3 regions of the Streptomyces sp. SAS_270 genome follow, and region 3 is predicted to be linked to each of the others. Evidence: riboswitches for the same ligand, from Rfam matches in the RefSeq annotation. Region 3 holds a riboswitch; each other region holds the start of a gene.
What was found. A riboswitch is a leader RNA that binds a small molecule or an ion and turns the genes downstream of it on or off. The one in region 3 is predicted to bind cobalamin.
Positions count from the first base shown of each region.

Region 1: linked by a shared signal. The riboswitch ahead of ACN6LB_RS03085 (ABC transporter substrate-binding protein) and the one ahead of ACN6LB_RS24895 (CbtB domain-containing protein) in region 3 are both predicted to bind cobalamin.
Region 2: linked by a shared signal. The riboswitch ahead of ACN6LB_RS28020 (ribonucleoside-diphosphate reductase subunit alpha) and the one ahead of ACN6LB_RS24895 (CbtB domain-containing protein) in region 3 are both predicted to bind cobalamin.

Region 1 covers NZ_JBMNDS010000003.1:78,498-87,986, reverse strand. Annotated here, with positions in the region: gene ACN6LB_RS03090 (FecCD family ABC transporter permease) at 1-790, opposite strand, end outside; gene ACN6LB_RS03085 (ABC transporter substrate-binding protein) at 787-1,794, opposite strand; cobalamin riboswitch at 1,878-2,062, opposite strand; gene ACN6LB_RS03080 (CoA-binding protein) at 2,185-2,595, shown strand; gene ACN6LB_RS03075 (GNAT family N-acetyltransferase) at 2,674-3,114, shown strand; gene ACN6LB_RS03070 (alpha/beta fold hydrolase) at 3,118-3,987, opposite strand; gene ACN6LB_RS03065 (YbaK/EbsC family protein) at 4,112-4,666, opposite strand; gene ACN6LB_RS03060 (helix-turn-helix domain-containing protein) at 4,710-5,282, opposite strand; gene ACN6LB_RS03055 (EamA family transporter) at 5,376-6,233, shown strand; gene ACN6LB_RS03050 (acyltransferase) at 6,235-7,032, opposite strand; gene ACN6LB_RS03045 (gamma carbonic anhydrase family protein) at 7,151-7,684, shown strand; gene ACN6LB_RS03040 (DedA family protein) at 7,765-8,421, opposite strand; gene ACN6LB_RS03035 (carboxylesterase/lipase family protein) at 8,549-9,489, opposite strand, start outside.
Region 2 covers NZ_JBMNDS010000048.1:61,685-71,173, forward strand. Annotated here, with positions in the region: gene cyc1 (epi-isozizaene synthase) at 1-333, shown strand, start outside; gene ACN6LB_RS28005 (bifunctional albaflavenone monooxygenase/terpene synthase) at 330-1,700, shown strand; gene ACN6LB_RS28010 (GlxA family transcriptional regulator) at 1,716-2,681, opposite strand; gene ACN6LB_RS28015 (ribonucleotide-diphosphate reductase subunit beta) at 2,930-3,943, opposite strand; gene ACN6LB_RS28020 (ribonucleoside-diphosphate reductase subunit alpha) at 3,943-6,333, opposite strand; cobalamin riboswitch at 6,461-6,584, opposite strand; gene mctP (monocarboxylate uptake permease MctP) at 6,931-8,559, opposite strand; gene ACN6LB_RS28030 (DUF3311 domain-containing protein) at 8,556-8,846, opposite strand; gene ACN6LB_RS28035 (GntR family transcriptional regulator) at 9,006-9,489, opposite strand, start outside.
Region 3 covers NZ_JBMNDS010000040.1:1,184-10,672, forward strand. Annotated here, with positions in the region: gene dhaK (dihydroxyacetone kinase subunit DhaK) at 1-687, opposite strand, end outside; gene ACN6LB_RS24875 (PadR family transcriptional regulator) at 837-1,400, opposite strand; gene ACN6LB_RS24880 (nuclear transport factor 2 family protein) at 1,483-1,878, shown strand; gene ACN6LB_RS24885 (ferredoxin) at 2,001-2,375, shown strand; gene ACN6LB_RS24890 (histidine phosphatase family protein) at 2,428-3,006, opposite strand; cobalamin riboswitch at 3,106-3,268, shown strand; gene ACN6LB_RS24895 (CbtB domain-containing protein) at 3,306-3,527, shown strand; gene ACN6LB_RS24900 (CbtA family protein) at 3,553-4,317, shown strand; gene ACN6LB_RS24905 (acyl-CoA dehydrogenase family protein) at 4,513-5,691, shown strand; gene ACN6LB_RS24910 (oxygenase MpaB family protein) at 5,749-6,627, shown strand; gene ACN6LB_RS24915 (tetratricopeptide repeat protein) at 6,609-8,888, shown strand; gene ACN6LB_RS24920 (phytoene desaturase family protein) at 9,053-9,489, shown strand, end outside.

The sequences.
Region 1 (9,489 bases), on a different contig from region 3:
AGCCGATCGCGCCGGCCGAGCTGACCAGGACGGCGGTGAGCAGAGCCGTGACGCTCAGCAGCACCAGCCGGGTGCGGGCGACGGACACGCCGAGCGCGGCGGCCGCGTCCTGTCCGAAGGCGAAGGCGTCGAGCGTGCGGGCGTACCCCGCGCAGACCAGCAGGGCGACGCCGAGCACGCACGCGCCCACCCACACGTCCGTCCAGCCGGCGCCGCCGAGTGAGCCGAGCAGCCAGAACAGCACCCCGCGGGTGGTCTCGGCGTCGGCGGCGGTCATGACGACGAAGGAGGTGAGGGCGGAGAAGAGCTGCATGGCGGCGACGCCCGAGAGCACCACGCGGTCGGTGGTGCCGCCGAGCGTGTGGCTGAGCAGCAGGACGAGCGCGAAGGACAGGACCGCTCCGGCGAACGCGCCCGCGGACACCGACACGGCCCCGCCCCCGACGCCGAGGACGACCACGGCGACCGCGCCCGTCGACGCGCCGGACGACACCCCGAGCACGAACGGATCGGCGAGCGGGTTGCGCAGCAGGGACTGCATCACCGCGCCGCACACGGCGAGGCCCGCGCCGCACACGGCCGCGAGCAGCGTGCGCGGCAGCCGGAGCTGCCACACGATTCCGTTCCGGATCGGCGAGACGTCCGTGCTCCCCCACCCGAGGTGGGCCGCGACGACCGACCAGACGTCGCCGACCCGGATCTGCGCGGGTCCGATGGTGATCGCGACGGCGATGGACGCGCACAGCGCGGCGAGCCCGGCCGCCGTCGACAGCAGTCCCTTGACCGTCACCCCGCGAGCCCGAACCGGCGCAGTCCGGCGGCCACTTGCTCCACGCCCTCCACGGTGCGGATGGTCGGGTTCATGGCCTGGCCGCTGAGCAGGACATAGCGCTTGTGCCGGACGGCGGACATGTTTTTGGTGACCGGGTCGGACTCCAGGAAGGCGATCTTCCGGGCGGCCGACTCGGCGGTCTGCGACTTGCGCGTGAGGTCGCCGATGACGAGCACGTCGGGGTCGCGGTCGGCGACCGTCTCCCAGTTGATCTGGGGCCACTCCTCGTGCGTAGCGCCGAAGGTGTTCTTCGTGCCGAGTGCGCGGGTGATGACGCCGGGGGCTCCGCAGCAGCCCGCCATGTAGGGCGACTGGGCGTTGGCAAACCAGTACAGGAGGGTGACGTCCGAGGCGTCGATTCCCGAAGTGGCCTTCGCCATGCGCTGCTTGAGCGAGGCGACGAGCCTCTCGCCCCGCTTCTGCACCCCGAACACCTTGGCCAGGTCCCGTACTTCGCCGTAGACGGTGTCGATGGTCAGCGGTTGCTTGCGCGAGCCGTCCCCGTCACCGGAGTTGTCCTTGCCCGCGCAGTCGGACGGGGAGACGTAGGTGGGGACGCCGACCTTCTCGAACTGGTCCCGGGTGGCCACGCCGCCCTTGCCCAGTGTGGAGACGAAGGAGGCGGCGACGAAGTCCGGTTCGGTGTCCAGGACCCGTTCGAAGGAGGGGTTGTTGTCGGCGAGCCGGGGCACCTTGGCGTTCGCCTTCTCCAGGCCCTTCATCACGGGGTCGGTCCAGGTGGCCGTCCCGGCCATCCGGTCGGCGAGCCCGAGCGAGAGCATGATCTCGGTGGCGCCCTGGTTGAGGGAGACGGCGTGGCGCGGCGGGGCCGCGACTCGGACGGTCCGGCCGCAGTTGTCGAGGGTGACGGCGGTCTTCGCCGAAGCGGTACCGGACGAGCCGGAGCCGCAGCCGGTCAGCAGCAGCGCGCCGGCGATCAGCGGGGCGGCGCGGCGGGTCATACGTGCGGTGGGCACGGGAGTGGGTCCCCAGTCGTCGAGGGCTCAAGCGCGGAGCCCGGTCGTACGGTCTCCCCGGCGGCACTCGACCGGCGGGGCCGCCAGCAGGTCTTCGGACTCGGGGTCACGCGAACGAGGCGCCTTCCCGGACTCTTCGTGGTCCAGTGGCCGATGCCCCGCCCGTCGCCCTCACCGCTGCGCGTCAGCTCCGGATTCGCACCGGATTCCCTGACCCACGTACATGGGTTCGACTGGCCTCGAAAAGTTATCACGGGGCGTGCCGGGAATCGCCTGCCGCCCTGGGCTGTTGCCACCCGCAGAGCCCCTGGAGCGGGGCGAGCCGCAGACGCACCGCAGCCGGACCCGCAGCCGCGGAGACAGAGGAGACACACCATGTACGGCGACCAGGAGACGGTCAGCAGGATCCTCTCGGAGCTCGGCGACACCTGGGCCGTCGTGGGCCTCTCGACCAACCGGGACCGCGCGGCCTACGGCGTCGCCGAGGTGCTGCGCCGGCACGGCAAGCGCGTCGTCCCGGTCCACCCGAAGGCCGAGACGGTCCACGGCGAGCAGGGCTACGCCTCCCTCGCCGACATACCCTTCGAGGTCGACGTCGTCGATGTCTTCGTCAACAGCGACCTGGCCGGCCCGGTGGCCGACGAAGCCGTGGAGATCGGCGCGAACGCCGTCTGGTTCCAGCTGGGGGTCGTCGACGAGGGGGCGTACGAGCGGACGCGCGCCGCGGGGCTGGACATGGTCATGGACCGCTGCCCGGCGATCGAGTACCGCCGACAGGGCATTTAGGACTTCCGAGGGGTGCCTCAACCGGCCGGTACGGAAACGTGGTTGACGGTTCACGAGGCACCCGGGTTTCCTGCTCGGATGCCCACGCTTCGCATCGAGCAGCCGACGGACGAAGCCGGTCTCACGGACTGGCAGTACGTCCACAACACGGTCATCCCGACCCACGTCCTGTCCCTCGACGACGTGCGGGAGCGGACCGGCCGCAACCGCATGGAGGTCGCCCGTCTCGGCGACGTCCTGGTCGGCTGCACGACGGTGCGTCCGCCCGACGACGAGACGCCCGCGGCCACGGTGATCGCCCGCGTGCTCGCGCCGCACCGACGGCAGGGGCTCGGCGCGCAGCTGTACGCGCGCGCTCTGGAACAGGCGCGGGAACTGGGCACTGAGGCGATCGAGACGGTGGTCCTGGCCTCCAACGAGGACGGCCTGCGCTTCGCGCTCCGCAATGGATTCGTCGAGGTCGAACGCTATCTGCTGCCGGGCGACACCATCGAGTGGATCAGCCTGCGGCTGGCCTGAGCCTCAGCCCCGGCCGGCCGGCTCCTCGGCGAGGAACCCTTCGACCGCGTCGGAGAAGAAGTCCGGATCGTCGATCCACGGGAAGTGGCCGGTGCCCGGCTGGACGGTCATCCGCGCCGCGGGGAACAGCCCCGCGATGTCGGCGGCGACGCGCGGCAGCGGGCCGCTGTCCACTTCGCCCGCGAGCAGCAGCGCCCGTCCTTCCCATCCGGCGAGGGCGGCGAGCGCGGTGCGAGTTGCGTCCGGTGTGAAGGCGCCCGAGGACGCGTACAGGCTCGCTGCCTCCTCGTTGCTCTGCTCCGCGTCGGCCGCGGCGTGGGCCCGCGCGGCCTCGTCCCACCGCCCGTAGAAGAAGGGTGCGGCGGTGTCGTAGTCCGCGTCGGAGGCCGTGCCGGCCCAGGTCCTTTCGTAGGCACCCAAGGCCGCCTCGAACCACGGCTCGCCCTTGCGCAGGGCGGCCGCTTCGAGGCGGTGCTCCACTGTGAAGTCGACGCCCAGGGCGCGCGCCCGGGCGGTGATCAGTGCCAGACTCCGCACGCGCCGCGGGTAGCGGGCCGTGTAGAGCAGCGCGAGGTCGCCTGCCGCCGAGTGGGCCAGCAGATCGACGCGCTCCAGCCCGAGGTGCACGCGCAGGGCCTCCACGTCGGCCACCTGACGATCGCAGCGGTACGTCGCCGGGTCCTCGGGTACGCCGGAATCGCCGGTGCCCCGCAGATCGAGCCGGATCAGTCGGCGTCGCCGGGCGAGCCCCCCGAGGTCGCCCAGATAGGCGGAGGCGCGCATCGGCCCGCCCGGCAGGCAGAGCAGCGGCTCGCCCTCACCGTCGAGGTGATAGGCGAGTTCGGTCCCGTCGGAGGCGGTGAAGCTGGGCATGCCGCCATCCTGACGACCTCCGGACGATCACGGCAAGCGGTTTGCGCGGCGTGCGGCAGGCGGCGCGCGGCAAAGGGCGCGAGGATCCGGTGACCGACACCCGGCACTCAGCGGCTGACGGCGGTCAGGTGCCGAGCCCCTCCAGCACCACCGCGTTGGGCAGCTCCGCAAAAGCCTTGCCCGGCACGAGCAGCTTCCCCCTGCGCCGCCCGCTTCCCACCAGTACATAGGCCAGGTCGACGACCGCGGAGTCCACCAACACGGGCCAGTCGCCCGGCAGTCCGAGGGGCGTGATGCCGCCGTACTCCATCCCGGTTTCCCCGGTCGCCGTGTCCATCGGTGCGAACGAGGCCTTGCGGGCGCCGAGTTGGCGGCGTACGGCGCCGTTGACATCGACGCGGGTACCGGAGAGGACCACGCACGCGGCCAGTGTCGTGTCGCCTCCGCGCTTGCCCGCGACCACCACGCAGTTGGCGGACTGGCCGAGGAGCTCCTGGCCGTAGTGCTCCAGGAAGACCGAGGTGTCGGCCCACTCCGGCTCGGTGTCGACGTACACGATCTGCTCGGCGGGGACGCTGCCGCGCCAGTGGCGTACGGCGTCGGCGACCGGGCGGGTGAGCCGGTCGAGGCATTCGGGTGCGGGTGTGGCGTGGTCGAAGTGTCCGATGGGTGCGCGCATGACCGCACGCTAACAGCCGCGCCGGCGCCTCCCGCTGGGCGTCTCAGCGGACGAGCGGCACCGACACCGTCATGATCATCTCGACCGGCTCGTCGCCCGAATTCCCGTACACATGAGGGGTGTTGGCCTCGAACGAGACGCTCGCGCCCGTCGGTACGAGGTGGTCCACGCCGTCGACGGTGAGGGTCAGTTCGCCCGTGGTGACGTGGACGAGTTCGACGGTGCCGTTGGGGTGGGGGTCGGAAGGGCTGTGGTCGCCGGGCATCAGCCGCCAGTCCCACATCTCCAGCGGGCCGGGGGCCTCGGTGCCGGCGAGGAGGCGGTTGTAGCTGCCCGCGTCGGTGTGCCACAGCCGTACGGCCTGGTCGGCCGGGACGATCCGGACCTTGGGGCCCTGCTCGTAGTCGAGGAGGGTGGTGATGCTGATGCCGAGCGCGTCGCCGATCTTGACGACGGTGCCGATGCTGGGGTTGGTCCTGGCCTGCTCGATCTGGATGAGCATGCCGCGGCTGACCCCGGCGCGGGCGGCGAGGGCATCCAGCGTGAAGCCCCGTTCCGTGCGCCAACGTTTGACGTTGCGCGCCAGGGACTGGGTCAGCAGGTCGAGATCCGACACATTCCGTCCAATATTCTGGATGACAGAGTTCAATCGAGTGAACTATGGTGTGGTGCACCTGATTGTTCACTGAACTGTACTGCGAGGCACCTCATGACAGCACTCTTCGCCCTGGCCACCAGCCTCCTGTGGGGCCTGGCCGACTTCGGCGGAGGACTGCTGACCCGGCGCACCCCGGCGCTCACCGTGGTCGTCGTCTCGCAGACCATCGCGGCGGCCGTCCTCGGAGTGATCGTCGTCGCCACCGGCGGCTGGAGCGAGGCCGGTCCGCAGCTCTGGTTCGCGGTGGCCGCCGGTCTGGTCGGTCCGGTCGCGATGCTCGCCTTCTACAAGGCGCTCGCCCTCGGCCCGATGGGCGTCGTCTCGCCGCTCGGTTCCCTGGGCGTGGCCGTCCCGGTCGGCGTGGGTCTGGTGCTCGGCGAGCGCCCGGGGCTGATGCAGTTCGCGGGGATCGCGGTCGCCGTCGCGGGTGTCGTACTGGCGGGCGGCCCGCAGCTCAAGGGCGCCCCCGTGCAGCGGCAGGCGGTGCTGCTCACCTTGCTCGCGGCGTTCGGCTTCGGCGCGGTGATGTCGCTGATCGCGGAGGCCTCGACGACCGTCACCGGCCTGTTCCTGGCGCTCTTCGTGCAGCGCGTGACCAACGCGGTGGTGGGCGGTAGTGCGCTCTACGTCTCCGTGCGGCGCGGCGCCCCGGCCCTCCCCGAGGGCGGCTTCCCCTGGGGTTCCGTCCCCGCGCTCGCCTTCATCGGCCTCGCCGATGTCGCGGCGAACGGCACGTACTCGGTGGCCGCGCAGCACGGCCCGGTCACGGTGGCCGCCGTGCTCGCCTCGCTCTATCCGGTGGTCACGGCACTGGCCGCGCGCGGCTTCCTCAGTGAGCGGCTGCGCGGCATCCAGGCCGCGGGCGCGGGCCTCGCCCTGCTCGGCACCGTGCTGCTCGCGACCGGCTGAGTCAGGACTCGGGGGCAGGCTCCGAGAGCCGGGAGACAGCTTCCTCGTCGAGCTCCGCGAGCCGGGCCGCGCTCTCCTCGTCCAGCTCCGACAGCGCGAGCAGCTGCTCCGGCGTGACCCCGTCCGGGATCGGCACCGGCGCCGGTGTCCGCAGCGGGGGCTGCCAGCCGGTCACCGCGTCCCAGTGCCGTACGACCCGGGCCGGCGCCCCCGCGACGACCGAGTGGTCGGGAACGACGCCCCGGACGACCGCCCCGGCGGCCACCACCACGTTCCGCCCGATCCGGGCCCCCGGCAGGATCACCGCGCCGGTGCCGATCCAGCAGCCCGGTCCGATCTCCACCGGCTCCATCCGCGGCCACTGCTTGCCGATGGGCACGTGCGGGTCGTCGTAGGAGTGGTTCGTGGACGTCACATAGACGTATGGGCCGAAGTAGCAGTCGCTGCCGATGGTGACCGACGTGTCGGCGATGACATGGCTGCCGCGGCCGAGGACGACTCCGTCACCGATGCGCAGGATCGGCTCGGGGCCGAGGTCGAGGTCGGGCATCAGTCCGGCCGTCAAAGTGACCTGTTCGGCGACGATGCAGTGGGAGCCGAGGTGGATCCACGGTTCACCGAAGACCGTGCCGAGCGGGAAGGCGAGCCTGGTACCTGTTCCCATGGCGCCGAAGCGGAGGCGTCCGGGGTGCTCGGCCGTGACCGCGCCCGTCCGCTGCGCCCAGGCCCAGCCCGCGTGGACGGCGCGCTGCGCGAGGCGCCGCCGCCATGATGAGAACGTGTTCCTGCTCTTGGGCACCCGCTCACGGTACTCAGCGTGACGTGGGTCGATGACGGCGGGCCGCTGTGATCTTCACCCCACCACGGCCGGGCGGCATGCAATACCGTGCCGTTGAACCCATGACGAGGAGACGGCAATGACGCACAAGGCGCTGATCGCGGGCATCGGCGGCAAGGATCCGCAGGTGGATCAGGAGGCGTTCGCCGCCCCGACGTCCGTGGTGATCGGCGAGGTGACCCTGCACGCGGGCGCGAGCGTCTGGTACGGCGCGGTGCTGCGCGCCGACTGCGGTCCGATCGTCATCGGCGCCGACAGCAACATCCAGGACAACTGCACGCTGCACGTCGACCCGGGCTTCCCCATTTCGGTCGGGGCGCGCGTCTCCGTCGGGCACAACGCCGTGGTGCACGGCGCCACGGTCGAGGACGACTGCCTGATCGGCATGGGCGCCACCGTGCTCAACGGCGCGGTGATCGGCGCCGGTTCACTGGTGGCCGCGCAGGCACTGGTGCCGCAGGGCATGCAGGTGCCCCCGGGCTCGCTCGTCGCGGGCGTACCCGCCAAGGTGAAGCGGCCACTGACGGACGAGGAGCGCGAGGGCATCTCGCTGAACGGCACGATGTACGCGGAGCTGGCGAAGGCCCACCGCGCGGTGCACGAGGAGCAGTGAGCGCCGGGTTCGCAACGGTCTCGGCGCCCACGCTGCTGTGACCGTACAGGCAGCGCGTCGTCGGGGGACGGGCCGGTGACTCAGTCGGCTGCGGGCGCGGCGACGGGCTGCGGCTCGGCCGCCTCGCTCTCCGCCGTGACCTGCTTGGCCTTCCGCTTCACGACCAGCATGGAGACGAGCCCGATGAGGAGCGCCACCACCAGCCCCAGCCACGAGAAGCGCTTGAGCCAGGACTCGGCGACCACGCCGACGTAGTAGATGACCGCTGTGGTGCCGCCCGCCCAGATGATGCCGCCCAGGACGTTGGCGATCAGGAACTTCCAGTACGGCATCCGCAGCACACCGGCGAGCGGGCCCGCGAAGATCCGCAGCAGCGCGACGAAGCGGCCGAAGAAGACGGCCCACATGCCCCACTTCTGGAAGGAGCGCTCGGCGGTCGCGATGTGCCCCGCACTGAAGTGCTTGGGGAACTTGCCGCCGAGCCAGGCCAGCAGCGGGCGTCCGCCCTTGCGGCCGATGGCGTACCCGATCGAGTCGCCGACGATGGCACCCAGGCTGGCACAGGCGCCGAGGATCACCGGGTTGATGCCGGAGTGCTGCGAGGAGAGCAGCGCCGCCGAGACCAGGATGATCTCCCCGGGCAGCGGGATGCCCAGGCTCTCCAGACCGATGACCAGGCCCACCAGCGCGTAGATGCTGATCGCCGGCACCGTCTCCAGCCATTCCTGGACGTGCAAGGCCGCTTCCTCCCGTTGAGCTGTGCAGGAGCCGGGCGCGATCCGTGCACGCGCTGTGCGCCGACACGCGGAACATGATCGCCCGGCGTGCGCTCCCCCCTGGGCGCACGCCGGGCAGCCTACCCGTTCAGCTCCGCGGAGCGGAGTCCCAGAGGTCGCACTGGTGCTCGTGGTGGACAGAGGTGCTGACGGTGTTCCCGCCCGCGGAGGCGGTCTTCAGGGAGAGGACGCGCCCGGGCCGGTCCGGCATGGCGGGCTGGCCGTCGGCGCGCGGAGCGCCGCCGCGGACGAAGCTGCCCCAGTACTGCACCAGCTGCCGCGACAGCACCCGCTGCTCCGCGTTCAGCGGGGTGGCGAGCCCGAAGTGCTTGAAGAGGTACTGCACCTCGTTGACATGGGTCGCGCCGAAATCGAAGTCCGTGTGCAGGTTGCGCAGGGACGCGAAGGGCGGCGAGGTGCGGTCGGCGAACTCGTACGAGTAGACCGGGCCGCGGTGGGCGAGCACGCCGTCGAGGCGCAGTGCCGTGCACGCCATCAGGTAGTCGCCGAACGCCGTGCCGTACGCGATGGTCGGGGACGGGTAGGCGGACAGCGGGTAGCGCCGTAGCACCCGCTCGCCGAGGTCCGCGCCGAAGACGGCCTTGAGCACGGACGGATAGCGGTCGGCCGGGAGCGGTGTACCTGCCCCGTCGAACGCGCTGAACGCGAACAGCCGGCCCTCGTCCTCGTTCGCCCCGTTCAGTACGGGGACGTGCGCGGCGGCCCCTGCGGCGTACGCCTCGGACGGCTGCCGGGGCAGGAAGGTGCCGCCGACGACCGGTCCCCAGTCGAAGTCGGACTGGGTCGCGAGGATCTCCGCGGACGACTTGCCGCGCAGGCACGCCGGGGCGGTTTTCCGGTCGGGGCAGCCCGCCTTCCGCGCGAAGTCCGCACCGTCGGCGACGGCCTGGGCGTGCTCGCGTGCGGCGCAGTCCCCGTAGGCGCCGCTCTCGATGATTCCGGCGCGGTACAGGCCCTTCGAGGTCGGCGAGGCCATCTGGGTGCAGACCGAACGGCCGCCCGCGGACT
Region 2 (9,489 bases), on a different contig from region 3:
GACGAAGTCCACAATCTCGGAATCAGTCTCATTCAGCACGAGGGGCTGACCCTGGAAGAGGCGATTGCGGAAGTAAGGCGCCGGGTCGAGGAATGCATCACCGAATTCCTGGCTGCAGAAAAGGAAGCATTACGGTTCGCCGACACCCTCGCGGACGGCACTGTCGCGGGAAAGGAACTCAGCATCGCCGTGAAAGCGTGCCTCGGCAACATGCGGAACTGGTTCAGTTCCGTGTACTGGTTCCACCACGAGTCCGGCCGGTACATGGTCGACAACTGGGACGACCGGTCCACGCCCCCGTACGTCAACAACGAAGCGGCAGGTGAGAAATGACCGTCGAGTCCGTGAAGCCCGAAGCCCCCACGGTTCCGGAGCTGCGTGAGCCGCCCCTCGCGGGCGGCGGTGTCCCGCTCCTCGGCCACGGCTGGAAGCTGGTCCGCGATCCGCTGGCCTTCATGGCCCAGCTGCGCGACCACGGCGACGTCGTACGGCTCAGGCTCGGCCCGAAGACGGTGTACGCCGTCACCGCGCCCGCCCTCACCGGGGCGCTCGCGCTGAGCCCCGACTTCAAGATCGACGGGCCCCTCTGGGAATCCCTCGAAGGCCTGCTCGGCAAGGAGGGAGTGGCGACCGCCAACGGGCCGACGCACCGGCGCCAGCGGCGCACCATCCAGCCCGCGTTCCGGCTCGACGTCATCCCCGAGTACGGGCCGATCATGGAGGAGGAAGCACGCGCGCTCGCCGACCGCTGGGAGTCGGGGGCGACGGTCGACTGCACGGCGGAGTCGTTCCGCGTCGCCGTGCGCATCGCCGCCCGCTGCCTGCTGCGCGGAGACTTCATGGACGAACGGGCGGAGCGCCTGTGCGTCGCGCTCGCCACCGTCTTCCGCGGTATGTACCGGCGCATGGTCGTCCCGGCCGGACCGCTCTATCGGCTGCCGCTCCCGGCCAACCGCAAATTCAACCGGGCATTGGCCGATTTGCATCTCCTGGTCGACGAGATCATCGCCGAGCGGCGCGCATCTGGTCAAAAGCCGGACGATTTGCTGACAGCATTGCTGGAAGCGAAGAACGAGAATGGCGAGCCCATAGGGGAGCAGGAGATCCACGACCAGGTGGTCGCGATACTCACGCCCGGCAGCGAAACTGTCGCGTCCACGATCATGTGGATCCTCCAGGTCCTCGCCGAGCATCCGGAACACGCGGACAGGGTCCGCGCCGAGGTCGAATCCGTCGCGGGTGACCGGCCGGTGGCATTCGGTGACGTCAGGCAGCTGACCCACACGAACAATGTCGTCGTCGAGGCGATGCGGCTGCGCCCCGCCGTATGGATATTGACGCGGCGGGCGGTCAGCGAAACGGAACTCGGTGGCTATCGCATTCCGGCCGGGGCCGACATCGTGTACAGCCCGTACGCGGTACAGCGCGACCCGCGGTCGTACGAGCAGCATGCGCGGTTCGATCCGGACCGCTGGCTGCCGGAGCGTTCGAAGGAGGTGCCGAAGTACGCGATGAGCCCCTTCAGCGTGGGCAACCGGAAGTGCCCGAGTGACCACTTCTCGATGGCCCAGCTGAGCCTCATCACGGCGACGGTGGCGTCGCGGTGGCGCTTCGAGCAGGTGCCCGGGTCGAACGACGCGACGCGGGTCGGCATCACGCTGCGCCCGCACCGGCTCCTGCTGAAGGCCGTACCCCGCTGAGCGCAGGGCGCACGTTCAGGCGGCCTGCGGGCCTCTGAACGTGCGCCGGTACGCCTGCGGGGTCGTGTCCAGCGCCCGGACGAACTGATGGCGCAGCGCGGCCGCGTTCCCGAACCCGGTACGGCCCGCGATCGCGTCCATCGTCTCGTCCGTCCCCTCCAGCAACTGCTGGGCCAGCAGCACCCGTTGGCGCAGGATCCAGCGGTACGGAGTGGTCCCCGTCTCCTGCTGGAAACGCCGGGCGAAGGTGCGCGGGGACATCAGGGCGCGGGCCGCGAGCTGCTCGACGGTCACCTCCTCGTCGAGGTGGCGCTCCATCCAGACGAGCACCTCACCGACCGTGTCGCACGGGGCGGCCGGCAGCGGGCGCTCGATGTACTGGGCCTGCCCGCCGTCGCGGTGCGGAGGCACCACCATGCGCCGCGCGATGGCGTTGGCGACCTCCGGGCCCTGTTCCCGGCGCACGAGGTGGAGACAGGCGTCGATCCCGGCGGCGGTGCCGGCCGACGTGATGATCGGGTCCTCGTCCACGTACAGCACGTCGGGCTCGACGATCGCCCGCGGGTACTGCCGGGCGAGCTCGTCCGCGTGCTGCCAGTGCACGGCGCAGCGCCGGCCGTCCAGAAGCCCGGCCGCGCCGAGCGCGAAGACGCCGGAGCAGACGCTGAGCACCCTCGCGCCCCGGTCGGCGGCCGAGCGCAGCGCGTCGAGCAGCTCCGGCGGATAGCCGCGCACGGCGTAGGTGTTCCCGGCCGGCACGATGACCAGGTCGGCCCCCTCCAGCCGGTCGAGGCCGTGCGGGGTGGACACGGTGAACCCGGAGACATGCGTGCCGAGGGTGGGCCCTTCCGCCGAGGCGACCGCGAAGTCGTACACCGGCAGCCCCTCGTCACTCCGGTCGAGGCCGAACACCTCGCAGGCGACGCCGAGTTCGAAGGGGTGCACACCGTCGAGCAGGATGGCGACCACGTTTTTCAGCATGCTGCCAGTGTGCCTCGACTCTGGCAGTAATTCGAGGGTTCCCGGCAGTCCTGCCACTGACGGTAAGGAGCGTCAGGCGCGACAGTGGTGTCTATGGATACGACACACATGGAAGGCCTGATCTCAATGCTGACCGTTCTCGCAATCCTCGTCCTCCTGGTCCTCCCCTCACTGATCGGTCTCGCGCACGACCGGCGCATCGACCGTCAGATCAGGGAGGCCCAGCAGACCCGCGAAGCGGCCGAGGATCAGAAGTCCTCGTCGAGGTCGACGCTGCCCTCCACCGCGACCTGGTATGCGGAGGGACGCCGCTCGAAGAAGTTGGTCAGCTCCTGAACCCCCTGCAGCTCCATGAAGGCGAAGGGGTTCTCGGAGCCGTACACGGGAGCGAAGCCGAGGCGCGTCAGGCGCTGGTCGGCGACGCACTCCAGGTACTGCCGCATCGAGTCGGTGTTCATCCCCGGGAGGCCGTCACCGCACAGGTCGCGCGCGAACTGCAGCTCGGCCTCGACGGCCTCCCGCAGCATGTCGGTGACCTCCTGCTGAAGCCGGTCGTCGAAGAGCTCCGGCTCCTCCTTGCGGACGGTGTCGACGACCTCGAACGCGAAGGACATGTGCATCGTCTCGTCGCGGAAGACCCAGTTGGTGCCGGTGGCGAGACCGTGCAGCAGGCCCCGGCTGCGGAACCAGTAGACGTACGCGAAGGCGCCGTAGAAGAAGAGGCCCTCGATGCAGGCGGCGAAGCAGATCAGGTTCAGCAGGAAGCGGCGGCGGTCGGCCTTCGTCTCCAGCCGGTCCAGCTTCTCGACCTCGTTGATCCACTTGAAGCAGAACCCGGCCTTCTCACGGATGGACGGGATGTTCTCGACCGCGTCGAAGGCGGCCGCCCTGTCCTCGGGGTCGGGCAGATACGTGTCCAGCAGGGTCAGATAGAACTGGACGTGCACGGCCTCCTCGAAGAGCTGGCGGGAGAGATACAGCCGCGCCTCGGGGGAGTTGATGTGCTTGTACAGCGTCAGCACCAGGTTGTTCGAGACGATCGAGTCGCCCGTCGCGAAGAACGCGACCAGCCGGCCGATCATGTGCTGCTCGCCCTCGGACAGCTTCGCGAGGTCGGCGACGTCCGAGTGGAGGTCGACCTCCTCCACGGTCCAGGTGTTCTTGATGGCGTCCCGGTAGCGCTCGTAGAAGTCGGGGTAGCGCATCGGACGCAGGGTCAGCTCGAAGCCCGGGTCGAGAAGGTTCTTGGTTTCGCTGGACATTACTGGCAGGCCTCGCAGCTTTCGGGGTTTTCCAGGGAGCAGGCGACCGCGTCCTCGTCGGGGGTCGGCTGCTGTACGGGGACGGGGGTCTGTGCCTGTGCGGCGCGGGCGATGCGGGTCGCCGGGCGCGAGCGCAGGTAGTACGTCGTCTTCAGGCCCGACTTCCAGGCGTACGCGTACATCGAGGAGAGCTTCCCGATGGTCGGCGTCTCCAGGAACAGGTTCAGGGACTGGGACTGGTCCAGGAACGGCGTCCGCGCGGCGGCCATGTCGATGAGGCCGCGCTGCGGGATCTCCCACGCCGTGCGGTACAGCGCCCGTACGTCGGCCGGGATCCAGGCGAAGTCCTGCACCGAGCCGTTCGACTCGCGCAGCGCCTCACGGGTGCGGGCGTCCCACACGCCGAGGTCCTTGAGCTCGCGCACCAGGTAGGAGTTGACCTGGAGGAACTCGCCGGACAGCGTCTCGCGCTTGAACAGGTTGGAGACCTGCGGCTCGATGCACTCGTACACACCGGCGATCGAGGCGATGGTCGCGGTGGGCGCGATCGCGAGGAGCAGGGAGTTGCGCATCCCGGTCGAGGCGATACGTCCGCGCAGCGCCGCCCAGCGCTCGGGCCAGTTCAGCTCCACGTCGTAGTGGTCGGGGTGCAGCACACCGCGGGCCGTGCGGGTCTTCTCCCAGGCCGGCAGCGGGCCGCTGCGCTCGGCGAGATCGGCGGAGGCCTCGTACGCGGCGAGCATGATGCGCTCGGCGATGCGGGTGGAGAGGGCCTTGGCCTCGGGCGAGTCGAAGGGGACGCGCAGCTTGAAGAAGACGTCCTGGAGGCCCATCGCGCCGAGGCCCACGGGGCGCCACCGGGCGTTGGAGCGGCCCGCCTGCTCGGTCGGGTAGAAGTTGATGTCGACGACCCGGTCGAGGAAGGTGACGGCGGTGCGGACCGTCTCGTCCAGTCGCTCCCAGTCGATGTCACCGACCGCCGTGTCGACGAACGCGCCCAGGTTCACCGAGCCCAGGTTGCAGACCGCGGTCTCCCCGTCGTCCGTGACCTCCAGGATCTCGGTGCACAGGTTCGAGGAGTGGACGGTGTGGCCCGGCTCCGCCGTCTGGTTGGCGGTGCGGTTGGCGGCGTCCTTGAACGTCATCCAGCCGTTGCCGGTCTGCGCGAGCGTGCGCATCATGCGGCCGTACAGGTCGCGGGCCGGAATGGTCTTCTTGGCGAGCCCGGCCTCCTCCGCCTTGCGGTAGGCGGCGTCGAACGCGTCGCCCCACAGGTCCACCAGCTCGGGCACGTCGGCCGGTGAGAACAGCGACCACACGCCGTCCTCGTTCACCCGGCGCATGAACTCGTCCGGGATCCAGTGCGCGAGGTTCAGGTTGTGCGTACGCCGGGCGTCCTCACCGGTGTTGTCGCGCAGCTCCAGGAACTCCTCGATGTCGGAGTGCCAGGTCTCCAGGTAGACCGCGGCCGCGCCCTTGCGCCGGCCGCCCTGGTTCACCGCGGCGACCGAGGCGTCGAGGGTCTTCAGGAACGGGACGATGCCGTTGGAGTGCCCGTTCGTGCCGCGGATCAGCGAACCGCGGGAGCGGATACGGGAGTACGACAGACCGATGCCGCCCGCGTGCTTCGAGAGGCGCGCGACCTGGTGGTAGCGGTCGTAGATGGAGTCCAGCTCGTCCAGCGGGGAGTCGAGGAGGTAGCAGGACGACATCTGCGGGTGCCGCGTACCGGAGTTGAAGAGCGTGGGGGAGGAGGGCAGGTAGTCGAGGCGGCTCATCAGGCGGTAGAGGGCCGCGACTTCGTCCACCGCTCGGGTGGTGTCGTCCTCGGCGAGGCCGGAGGCCACGCGCAGCATGAAGTGCTGGGGCGTCTCGACGACCTTGCGGGTGATCGGGTGCCGCAGCAGGTAGCGGCTGTGCAGGGTGCGCAGGCCGAAGTAACCGAAGCGGTCGTCGGCGCCGGTGTCGATCAGCGCGTCGAGACGGGCCGTGTGCAGCCGTACGAACTCGGCGGTGCGATCCGCGATCAGACCCTCGCGGTGCCCGACCGCGACCGAGCCGGAGAACGACGTGACACCCTGCGACGCGGCCTCGGCGGCGATGCTGATCGTCAGCAGGCGCGCGGCGAGCCGGGAGTAGGCGGGGTCCTCGGAGATGAGGCCCGCGGCCGCCTCGGTGGCCAGCTCGCGCAGCTCCGCCTCGTCGGCCCGGGCGGAGCGGCCGCGCAGCGCGGCGGCGGCGACCCGGCCGGGGTCGGCGTCGGGGAGGTCGGCGGTGAGGTCGGTCAGGGTCCGCAGCAACGCGGTTCCCGGAGCGTCGGCCTCGGCCCCTGTCACGGTGGTCGCGGTCGCCTCGGTCGCTGAAGCCGGATCGACTGGCGCGATGGTCACGTGGGACTCTCCCTCGCTCGGCACGGGGCCTGGGGCGAGGGCAGCGGGGCGCACGGGCTCGGACAGGCCGGCGCGCGTCCAGCTGGCCCACTCCGCGAGGCCCGGACGTCTTGGCACCCGGGCCGGTCGGCCGGGCGCGCTGTCGGCAGGACCTCGGACTGGTCAGGCGCGCATACGCGCACAAGTACACCGTTGCGGGACAGTTCCGGATTCGCACCGGATTCCCCTGCGGCGACAGCGAGCACGAGCATACATCTTGTGCCGGGCTGCGGGAGCACCCCCACATGTTGTGTCGCGCTGCTGTCGAAGGGTGTCGGAGCGTCAACTCTTGGGCGGGTGGCGAATGCTGGGGCGCCGTCGCGGCCGGCGCCGGTCCGGGCACGGCAACGGGCCGCCGGATCTCTCCGGCGGCCCGTCCGGGACTCCGTGCCTCTAGGGGGTGTTGTGAAAGTCCCGCACAGCGCCCACGGCGCCCGGCACGCACCCTCGCCGCACCGGCCGAAGCCCCAAGTACGTCCAGTACGAGGGCCTTCGTCCGGCACGCCGAGGGCACGCACCGAACACCGCGGGCACCGCACAGGACTTTCAAAACACCCCCTAGTGCGAGGTCCCCGCCGTGGCCGGCGGCAGTTCCACCTGGACCCCGGGGTCGCCCGCGTCAGCCGTGTAGTCCGACGGAGACGTCTCGTCGACGCCGTCCGGGGCCTTCAACGCCCGCAGGACGAAGGTCAGGACCACCGTCACCACCACGTTCAGCACGAAGGCCGTCAGACCGATGTAGCCGATCTCCCCGATGCCGGGGATCTCCTTCGAGCTCCCGCCGAAGTGCGCCTGGGTCGGCGAGGCGACCCCGTACGCGGCGACCGTGCCGTAGACCATGCCGACCGCCCAGCCGGCGAGCAGCGCCCAGCGGTGGAACCAGCGGGTGAACAGACCGCCGACCAGCGCCGGGAAGGTCTGCAGGATCCAGATGCCGCCCAGCAGCTGGAAGTTGATGGCGACCGTCTTGTCCATGGTGAGGACGAAGACCAGCGCGCCGACCTTCACCAGGAGCGAGACCAGCTTGGAGACCTTGGTCTCCTGCTGCGGGGTCGCGTCCGGCTTGATGAAGTCCTTGTAGATGTTGCGGGTGAACAGGTTCGCCGCGGCGATGGACATGATGGCCGCCGGTACGAGCGCGCCGATGCCGATCGCGGCGAACGCCACGCCCGCGAACCAGTCCGGGAACATGTTCTCGAAGAGCTGCGGGATGGCGAGCTGCCCGTTCTGCACCTTCACCCCAGCCGCGATCGCCATGAACCCGAGCAGCGCCAGCAGGCCCAGCATCAGCGAGTACAGCGGCAGGATCGTGGTGTTGCGGCGGATCACGTTGCGGCTGCGCGAGGACAGCGTGGCCGTGATCGAGTGGGGGTACATGAACAGCGCCAGCGCCGAGCCGAGGGCGAGCGTGGCGTAGGTCCACTGCTGCGGCTCGGCCGGCGCGAGCGCGCCGCGTGGCTTCCCGGTCGCCGGGTTGACCTGGGAGAAAGCGTCGCCGGCCTTGGCGAAGATGTCGTCGAAGCCGCCGAGCTTGATCGGGATGTAGATGATCGCGACCACGATGACGAGGTAGATCAGGCCGTCCTTGACGAACGCGATCAGCGCCGGGGCCCGCAGGCCGGACGAGTAGGTGTACGCGGCGAGCACGGCGAACGCGATCAGCAGCGGCAGGTCCTTGACGAACCAGTTGGTGCCCGCGCCACCGCCCACGCCCATGACGTCCAGAACGGCCTGGATGCCGACCAGTTGGAGCGCGATGTACGGCATCGTGGCGAGGATGCCGGTGACGGCGACCGCCAGCGACAGACCCTTCGAGCCGAAGCGTCCGCGCACGAAGTCGGACGTGGTCACGTACCCGTGCTTGTGCGAGACGGACCACAGCCGCGGCAGGAAGGTGAAGATCAGCGGGTACACCAGGATCGTGTACGGCACCGCGAAGAAGCCGGCCGCGCCCGCCGCGTAGATCGCCGCGGGTACGGCGACGAAGGTGTACGCGGTGTAGAGGTCGCCGCCGAGCAGGAACCAGGTGACCCAGGTGCCGAACGACCTGCCGCCCAGGCCCCATTCGTCGAGGGTCGCGTCGTTCTCGGCCTTGCGCCAGCGTGCGGCCAAGAAGCCCATGACCGTGACGGCCAGGAAGAAGAAGATGAAGACGCCGAGGGCGACTCCGTTCACGCCGTCCTTCACTTGGACACACCCCCGCCCTGGGTCGCGCGGGAGCGCTGGTCACGCTGCCACAGCTTGTACGCGGTCACCGTGAGCAGCGTGGAGATGACCACCCACAGCATCTGGTACCAGTAGAAGAACGGGATGCCGATGAAGGCCGGGTCGACCTTCGCGTACGAGCCGACCCAGAGCATCGCCACGAACGGCGCGAACAGGCAGAGGCCTATGACCACTCGGACCGGTGTCACCACCGGCGGTTTCGCGGCAGGCGCACCTGACGCGTCCGACACATCCGACACTTCTGACATACGGCGGCTCCGTCCCCTCGCTGATCAACCTGTGTAACGCGCAGGCAATCTAGGTCACGGTGTCGCGCAGCGGAAGACCTCGTCCGCATATCGGTATGTCGATTCGGTGAAGGCCAATTCGGGTGTTCGCGGTACGCGTCGGGGAGTGCTCCCGAGGGGTCAGTCCCGCGGCCGCTTGAGCCTGGTCGTGAACTTGTACCGGTCCCCGCGGTACACCGATCGCACCCACTCCACCGGCTCGCCGTCCTTGTCGAGGGAGTGGCGGGAGAGCATCAGCATGGGCAGGCCGACGTCGGTGCCGAGCAGGCCGGCCTCGCGCGGGGTGGCCAGGGAGGTCTCGATGGTCTCCTCGGCCTCGGCGAGATGGACGTCGTAGACCTCGGCGAGCGCGGTGTAGAGCGAGGTGTACTTGACCAGCGACCTGCGCAGGGCGGGGAAGCGCTTCGCGGAGAGGTGGGTCGTCTCGATGGCCATCGGCTCGCCGTTGGCCATGCGCAGCCGCTCGATGCGCAGCACCCGTCCGCCCGCCGTGATGTCGAGCAGGTCGGCGAGGGTGTCGTCGGCCGTGATGTAGCCGATGTCCAGGAGCTGCGAGGTGGGTTCGAGGCCCTGGGCGCGCATGTCCTCGGTGTAGGAGGTCAGT
Region 3 (9,489 bases):
CATCATCGCGCGCCGCTCCCGGCCGGGCTCGCCGTGGATGCCGACGCCCAGTTCCAGTTCGCCGCTCGGCAGGTCGAAGGTCGGGCTGCCCTTGGCCGGGGTGGTGCAGGCGCTGAGGGCGACCCCGAAGCTGCGGGAGTTCTCGTTGACCTGCCGGGCCAGCGCCTCGACCCGCTCCAGCGGCGCGCCCTCGTCGGCGGCGGCGCCCGCGATCTTCTCCACGAACAGTGTGGCGCCCGTACCGCGCCGCCCTGCCGTGTACAGGCTGTCGGTGACGGCGACGTCGTCGTTGACGAGGACCTTCGCGATCTGGATGCCCTCGTCCTCGGCGAGTTCCGCGGCCATGTCGAAGTTCAGTACGTCGCCCGTGTAGTTCTTCACGATGAACAGCACGCCCGCGCCACTGTCCACGGCGGCCGCCGCACGCACCATCTGGTCCGGCACCGGAGACGTGAAGACCTCGCCGGGGCAGGCCGCCGACAGCATCCCGGGACCCACGAAACCGCCGTGCAGCGGCTCGTGCCCCGACCCGCCACCGGAGACGAGGCCGACCTTTCCGGCCACCGGAGCGTCCCGCCGTACGATCACGCGGTTCTCCACGTCCACCGTCAGCTCCGGATGAGCGGCCGCCATGCCCCGCAGCGCGTCCGCGACGACTGTCTCCGCGACGTTGATGAGCATCCTCATGGTTACCTCCTGGTGCGATGAACAGGCAGGGCTCTGGGTCTCGTGATCAGGGTAGGCGGCCGAGTGGGGAGGAGGGGTCCGTCCACCGGCAGTATCTGCGCTTTGGTCCCGGAGGTCACCCGTCGTGCAGGCTGTCCGCGGCGCCGGGACTACGGCCGCACGGAGGCGCGTTGCTCAAGGACGCTCAGGGTCCGCTCGGCCCACCGGATGTTCTCCTGCTCGAAGGCGCGGCCCCGCATCAGGGAGAGATACGGCCCGACGCGCTCGGCCCGTTCCAGGAACTCGTGTTCGGTGCGGCCGTCGAGGAGACGGTCGCGAAGCCGGTCGAAGCGGGCCAGCTTGTCGCGTGACCGCTCCAGCTGCCCGGCGACCGCCGACCGTACGGCCTGCTCGTCGCCCTCGTCGAGGGCCTGCACCTTGACCATGAGTTCGGAGCGGATGGCCGTCGGCTTCGGCGGTTCGGCCGTGAACGCGTACAGGGCCCGGCGGCCGGCCTCGGTGAGGGAGAACAGCCGCTTGTTCGGCCGGCGCTCCTGCTCCACGAGCCGGGCCGCCACGAGCCCTTCGGACTCCATGCGGTCGAGTTCGCGGTACAGCTGCTGTGGGGTCGCCATCCAGAAGTTGGCCACCGAGGCGTCGAAGCCCTTGGCGAGGTCGTATCCCGACGCCTCGCCCTCCAGAAGGGTGGCCAGGAGTGCGTTGCGCAATGCCATGCCCCCAGGCTAGACGGCACCCGCCGCGATGACTAACCTACTCCGCATCTAGTCAACTAATTGAGTAAGAAAGGTGGGCGTGATGCACCCCTTCCGCAAGGCCGTGGAGGCCGACGACTTCACCGGCATCGAGAGCCTGCTGGCCGACGACGTCGTCTTCACCAGCCCCGTCGTCTTCAAGCCCTACCCCGGCAAGGCGATCACCGCCGCCATCCTGCGCGGCGTCTCCCGTGTCTTCACCGACTTCGAGTACGTGCGGGAGATCGCCGACGGCCGCGACCACGCCCTCGTCTTCAAGGCCAAGGTGGGCGAGAGGGAGATTCACGGCTGCGACTTCCTGCACATGGACGAGGACGGCAGGATCGACGAACTGACGGTCATGGTCCGCCCGCTGTCGGCGGCGCTGGCCCTCTCCGAGGCGATGGGCGCGCAGTTCGAGGAGATCGCGGCGGAGGCGGCGCGGGCGGAGGGCGCCTGAGCGCTTTCGTGGCTTGAGTACGCGGGTTGCGGTGACGGTCTGCGAGGCGTGGGCGCCTCGGCTTCGGCCTGGGTGCCGCAGGCTGCTGGTTTGACCCCATTTCCTTCGGCTACCCGCGTCTTGTGACTACGACGACATCTCAGCAGGAGCTCTATCAATTCCTGGAGGACCGCTTTGCCTGCGCACAGGCCTGCACGGAATGCGCGCGGGAGTGCGCGCTGCGTGCGAGCCTCGCGGAGCCGGACGGATCCGAAGAGGACCAACGCGTAAGGCGCGAAGGCGTCCTGTGCGCCGAGGTGTGCGACGCGACCTGTCGCGTGCTGTCCGAGCAGATCCGCGAGGACGAGTCCGGCCTGCGCATCCAGGCGGAGTGGTGCCGCGAGGTCTGCCTGGCGTGCGCCCGGGTCTTCGACGAGTACGCCGGCGCCGAGGACGGGGCGAAGGCCTGCCGCATCTGCGCCCAGGCCTGCACGGACTTCATCGCGACACTGCTCTGACGGACTTCCTCGCGACACCGCTCCGAGCGCGGAGCTCACCTCGTGCCCGGCGTCAGTCCGAGACCCCGAGCGGCCGTCCGGCCCGTACGTTCCAGCGCCCCGATCGCCCGCTGAACTCGGTGGCGGTCAACGGCGGCACGTCGACCCGCCAGAACGCGGACTCCGGTGCCCCCAACGTCCGTACCACCAAGGCGCGTACGACCTCGGGCTCCACCACGGCGACCGTCCGGCCCGCGACGTGTGCGGTCGCGTCCAGCCAGTGCGCCACCCGTGTGCAGAAGGCCTCCACCGACTCGCCGTCGTGCGGCGCCGAGCCCGGATCGGACAGCCATCGGGCCACCGCCTCCGGTTCCCTCGTGCTCACCTCCTCCAGGGTCGCGCCGCGCCAGCGGCCCACGTCCAGGCCCGCGAGTTCCGGCGCGTCCGCCGCCGTACCGAGGCCGAGTGCGTGTGCGGTCTCGCGGCAGCGCACCGAGGGGGAGACCAGCGGCCGGTCCACGGCCGCAACCGCCCCCGCGGCCGCCCGCGCGAGGCGCAGCCCCGTGGTATCAACCGGACATCCGTCGTCGAAGCGGGCTTCCCGTACGGCCACACTCATTGCGGCTGAGATCAACATCACTCGGCTCGTCATACGTCCACTCTCGTGCTCAACACCCGTGTGAAATCGGGGAACTGACGACGTGACCAGGCCACCGGCGCGCCCTCCGCGCCTTCGTGCGCCCTTGGCCGCAACCCCGGTTCGCGGTACGGTCTCGTCGATATTGACGACGGTTCGGCGGAAGCCGGTGAGAATCCGGCACGGTCGCGCCACTGTAAGCCCAGCAAGAACCACTCCCACCAGGGGTGGTGAAGGTCGAGCAAGTCAGACCCGCAGCCGTCGTCCTGTGCACCACCGAAATGGGACGCGAGTTCCCCAGGAGGTTCTGCCCCATGGCGCAGTCCGTCGCTCAGCCGACCGCTACACCCACCGCTGTTCCCGCCAAGCTGCCGATCGGTGCGATCGCCCCCTGGGCGGTCTTCTTCGGCATCCTGATGCTGGTTCTGCTCTACTTCGTCGGCGCCGAACAGGGCGCCACATCCGTGATGTCGGGCTCGGACGTTCACGAGTGGGTGCACGACGCCCGCCACCTGCTCGGCTTCCCCTGCCACTGACGGCGCCGGGGAATCGTAGAAGCTCATGAATTCCGCAACTGTCAGAAACCTCCTGGTACGGGGCATGCTCGCGGGTCTCGCCGCGGGCCTGCTCGCCCTGGTCGTCGCCTACTTCCTCGGTGAGCCGCGCGTGGACTCGGCGATCGCCTACGAGGAGTCGCACAGTCACGAGCACGGTATGGAGGTCGTCTCCCGCACGATGCAGTCCACCGGTGGCCTGGCCACCGGCGTCCTCGTCTACGGGGTCGCTTTCGGTGGCATCGCCGCCCTCGCGTACTGCTTCGCGCTCGGCAGGATCGGGCGCTTCGGACCGCGTGCCAGTGCGCTGCTCCTTGCGGCGGCGGGCCTCTTCGCGGTCTACGTCGTGCCGTTCCTGAAGTACCCCGCCAACCCGCCGTCCGTGGGCGAGCCCGACACCATCGGTAAGCGCACCACGCTGTACTTCCTGATGATGGTGCTCAGCGTGCTGCTGGCCGTCGCCACCGTGATCCTGGGCAAGCGCCTCGCGCCACGCCTGGGCAACTGGAACGCGACACTGGCCGCGGGGGCGTTCTTCCTCCTCGCCATCGGCCTCGCATACGCGTTCCTGCCCACGGTGAACGAGGTGCCGAAGGACTTCTCGGCCACCCTCATCTGGCAGTTCCGGCTGGCCGCCCTGGCCATTCAGCTGACCCTGTGGACGGCCTTCGGGCTGATCTTCGGTGTGCTGGCGGAGCGGGTGCTGTCACCGAAACCGGCCAAGGCCGCGGAGAAGCGAGCGGAGGCGCGGGCGACTCCCGTCGCACGCTGACCACCACTCGATCGCCGCACGGCTTCATCGATCCACCGATCGATCCACCGAAGTGCCGCTCGACTGCGCAGGGCCCCCGGATATGGCGCGAATCCTGGGGGCCTTTCGCATGCGTACGTCACCGGCATTCCCAATTTCTGAAACACGTTCTACGGTGTGCGCCGTCAGGTCCGGCCTTGGGAGCCAGGAGGCGCCGTGCATCTCGAATACACGCCCGAGCAGCAGCGGTTGCGCACCGAGCTGCGCGGATACTTCGCGGACCTGGTGCCCGACCACGCCTACGCGCGCTACGGCGACCCCGCGGCCCAGAAGCGCTTCTACCGCGAGACGATCCGCCGGCTCGGCACGGACGGCTGGCTCGGCGTGGGCTGGCCCACGGAGTACGGCGGGCGCGGTCTGAGCCCCATGGAGCAGTTCATCTTCTTCGACGAGGCCGCTCAGGCGGGCGTCCCGCTGCCGCTGATGGCCCTCAACACGGTCGGCCCGACGATCATGCAGTTCGGCAGCGATGAGCAGAAGGCGTACTTCCTGCCGCGCATCCTCTCCGGCGAGATCGACTTCGCGATCGGCTACAGCGAGCCGGACGCGGGGACGGATCTCGCCGCGCTCAAGACCCGGGCCATACGTGACGGAGACGAGTACGTCGTCAACGGGCAGAAGATCTGGACGACCAACGGCGACACAGCCGACTGGGTGTGGCTGGCCGTGCGCACCGACCCTGACGCGCCGCCGCACAAGGGCATCACCATGCTCCTCGTGCCGACCTCCGACCCCGGCTACTCCTGCACCCTCATCAACACCCTCGCCTCGCACGACACCACCGCCAGCTACTACGAGAACATCCGCGTCCCGGCTTCCCGCCGGGTCGGCGAGGAGAACAAGGGCTGGCGGCTGATCACCAACCAGCTCAACCACGAGCGCGTCACGCTCGCCGCGCACGGCACCATGGCGATCCGCGCCCTGCACGACGTACAGCGCTGGGCGATGGAGACCAAGCTCGCCGACGGCCGCCGCGTCGTCGACCTCCCCTGGGTCCGCCGCCGCCTCGCGCAGACCCACACCCGCCTCGACGCGATGAAACTCCTCAACTGGCAGATGGTGAACGCCGTCCAGGAAGGCACCCTCACCCCGCAGGACGCCTCCGCCGTCAAGGTGTACGGCTCCGAGACGCGCCGCGACGCCTACGCCTGGCTGATGGAGATCGTCGCCGCCCCCGGCATCCTCAAGGAGGGATCGGCGGGCACCGTCCTCCACGGCGACCTGGAACGCGGCTACCGCTCGGCGGTGATCTTCACCTTCGGCGGCGGGAACAACGAGATCCAGCGCGAGATCATCTCCTGGATCGGTCTGGGGATGCCGCGGGTACGGCGCTAGCCTGCTGGTGTGGACGCGGACCCCGGGCTCTTCGGACCCTCCTCGGTGACCTGGCAGATGCACGGCGACCCCATGATGTGGGTCGCCGGAGTCCGTGCGCTCTATCTGCAGGCGCTGCACCCGCGCGCGGTGCGGGGCGTCATGCAGAACTCCGACTTCCGGCGCGACGCGTGGGGCCGGCTGATGCGGACCGCGAACTTCGTGGGGACGACGACGTACGGCACCGCGGAGGCCGCCGAGCGGGCGGGCACGCGGGTACGGAAGATCCACACGATGCTGCGAGCGACGGACCCGGACAGCGGGGAGCGGTACCGGATCGACGAGCCCGAACTGCTGCTGTGGGTGCACTGCGCCGAGATCGACTCCTATCTGCACGTCCTGCGGCGCTCCGGGTTCCGGCTCACGGACGCCGAGGCCGACCGCTACATCGGTGAGCACCGCGTCAGCGCACGGCTGGTGGGCCTCGACCCCGAGGACGTACCGGCGAATCGGACCGAGCTGGCCGCCTACTTCGAGAATGTGCTGCCGGAGCTGGCCGCAGGCCCGGAGGCGCGGGACGTGGACGACTTCCTTCGCCGTCCGCCCACGCACCCGCTGCTCGTCCCGGCACGTGCGCTGCTGTGGCGGCGCGTGGCCGGTCTGGCGTACGCCGCTCTGCCTCCGTACGCCCACGAGTTGTACGGCAGAGCGGCCCCGCCATCGGCCGTGGTGACCCGGCGCCTGCGTCTCACGGGCACCTTGCTGCGCTGTGTTCCCGCGCGTCTGCGCTGGCAACTCCCGCCCAAACACATTATCCGCGCCATGTCACGGCTCGGCCCCGGCTCGCGCCCGGCACCGTACAAAGTCGGCAGACAGCTCGCCATACTGGACGGGCCGGGGGAGGGCGAGGCGAGCAGCGACGGGGGCGATCGCGCGAGATGGCGGAAACCAGGCTGATCCAGAGCCGGTACCGGCTGCTCGATCTGATCGGGCGCGGCGGTATGGGCGAGGTGTGGCGCGCCCGCGACGAGTCGCTGGGCCGGCAGGTCGCCGTGAAGTGCCTCAAGCCCCTCGGCCCGCACCACGATCAGTCCTTCACGCGTGTCCTGCGGGAGAGGTTTCGGCGCGAGGCCCGGGTGGCCGCCTCGCTCCAGCACCGCGGAGTGACCGTCGTGCACGACTTCGGCGAGTCCGACGGCGTGCTCTATCTCGTCATGGAGCTGCTGGAGGGACGCAACCTCAGCCAGGTCCTGGAGGACAACAAGCAGCACCCGCTGCCGGTCGCCGACGTGGTCGAGATCGCCGACCAGGTGACCGCGGCGCTCGCCTACACCCACCAACAGGGCATCGTGCACCGGGACCTGAAGCCCGCCAACATCATGCGACTGACCGACGGCACCGTGAAGATCTGCGACTTCGGCATCGCCCGCCTCGGCCATGACATCGGCTTCACCTCCCGGCTGACCGGCACCGGAATCGCGATGGGCACCCCGCACTACATGTCGCCGGAGCAGATCGGCGGCTCCCAGGTGGACCACCGCAGCGACCTGTACTCGTTCGGCTGCGTGCTGTACGAAATCGCCACCGGGGCCCCGCCGTTCGACCTCGACGACGCGTGGGCGGTGCTGGTCGGGCACCGCGACACGCCGCCCGAACCGCCGCGCGCCCGGCGGACCGAACTCCCCGAGTACCTGGAGCGGATCATCCTCGATCTGCTGGCCAAGCAGCCCGAGCAGCGGCCGCAGGACGCCCGTGAGGTAGGCCGACGGATCAGTGCGGGCCGCACCACACCGGTGTACGTACCGACGGTGGTGACGCCCGCCGTGCACCGGCCCGCGACGGAGCGCCGGCCCGCGGCACCCTCGATCCGGACACGCCCGGAGCAGCCGCCCGCGCGTGAACCCCGCCTGCCCTCCTGGACCCGCGGCATGACCACCGGCCACAAGGCGACCGGCGCCGACCTGCGCTCCACGCCGCCGGACGCCGCTGCGGGGCTCACCGGCGAGTGGATCGCCCGCCCTGCCACCACCGATATGCGTGAGCCGGCACACGGTGAACGCCCGGCGCCGTCACCGGAGTTGGTCACCACGCTCGCCGGGCGGCACAACGCAGGGCTGAGCCTGGGGCGGCTCGGCCGGTGGACCGAGGCGGGCGAGGTGCACCGCGCGGTCGCCGTCGAACGCGAACACGCCCTGGGTCCCGACCACCCGGACACCCTCGCCAGCCGCTACGAGGTCGGCTTCACACTCAGTCGCACCGGGCACCCCGCCGAAGCGCTGCGCGAGTACGCGCACGTCGCTCAGGCCAGGGAGCGCGTGCTCGGCTCCGACCACCCCGACACGCTCGCCGCACGACAGGAAATGGCCTACGTGCTCGGCCAGTTGGGACGTCACTTCGAGGCGCACCAGGCCTACACCTCGGTGCTCGCCGCCCGAGAGCACGCCATGGGCCCCGACCACCCCGACACCCTGCGCTGCCGCCACAACCTCGCGTTCAACCTCAGCAGACTCGGGCGGCTGGAGGACTCGTACCGCATGGCGACCGAGGTGGCGTCGGCCCGCGCCCGGGTGCTCGGCGCGACCCACCCCGACACGCTCGTCACCCGCTACGAAGTGGCTTACGCGCTCGGCCAGTTGGGCCGCTGGCCCGAGGCGCTCCAGACGTATCAGGAGGTGGCCGACGCGCGCGCCCGTGCGCTGGGTCCCGACCATCCGGACACCCTCGCCGCCCGCTACGAGGTCGGGATCAGCCTCGGCCGGCTCGGCCGCAGCGCGCAGGCCCTGGAGCTGTACCGCGACCTGATCGAGGACCGCACCCGGGTGCACGGCCCCGCCCACCCCGAGACCCTGCGCGCCCGGCACGGCCTCGGCGTCAACCTCGGCCGGATGGGCCGCTGGGAGGAGGCGCTCGCCGAGTCCCGCGACGTGTGCGCGATCCGCGAGCGTGTCCTGGGTCCCGACCACCCGGACACCCTCGTCAGCCGCCGTGAGGTCGCCGTCGGCCTCGGCTGGCTCGGCCGCTGGGCCGACGCGCTCACCGAGTACCGGCGTGTCGCCGCCGCTCGCGAACGGGTCCTGGGCCCCGACCACCCGGACGCCCTCGCCAGCCGCAACGACGAGGCGCACTGCCTGGAACAGCTCGGCCGAGGCCAGGAGGCCGTGGAGCTGTACCGCAGGGTGGCGGTGCTGAGGCAGCAGCGGGCGTCCGGCGGGCATTGAGCCACGACTGACGGTGGGTGACCGCGGGCCCCTACGGGCAGCGCCGCGCCCAGCGGCCGCAGGGGTGACCCGCGCCCCGGACCCCGAGGCCTGCGCCCGGACGGGTGCCCGCCGCCTGCCGCGCAGCTCTGGCCGCCGTAGATCATCCCGTGCTACGAAGAGGCATGCCTGCACTTGAGGGATACGACGCCGTCATCGTCGGCGGTGGTCACAACGGTCTGGTTGCCGCCGCTTACCTGGCCCGGGCCGGGCAATCGGTCCTGGTCCTGGAGCGGCTGGGGGCCACCGGGGGCGCCGCCGTGTCCACCCGGCCCTTCGCCGGGGTCGACGCGCGGCTGTCGCGATACTCGTACCTGGTCAGCCTGCTGCCCCGGAAGATCGTGCGGGACCTCGGGCTCGACTTCCGCGTCCGTGGGCGCACCGTGTCGTCGTACACGCCCGTCGAGCGGGACGGACGTCCCACCGGGCTGCTCGTCGGCGGCGGCGAGCGGCGCACCCGCGAGGCGTTCGCCCGGCTGACCGGCTCGAACGGTGAGTACGCGTCCTGGCAGCGCTTCTACGGCATGACGGGCCGCGTCGCCCAGCGTGTGTTCCCCACTCT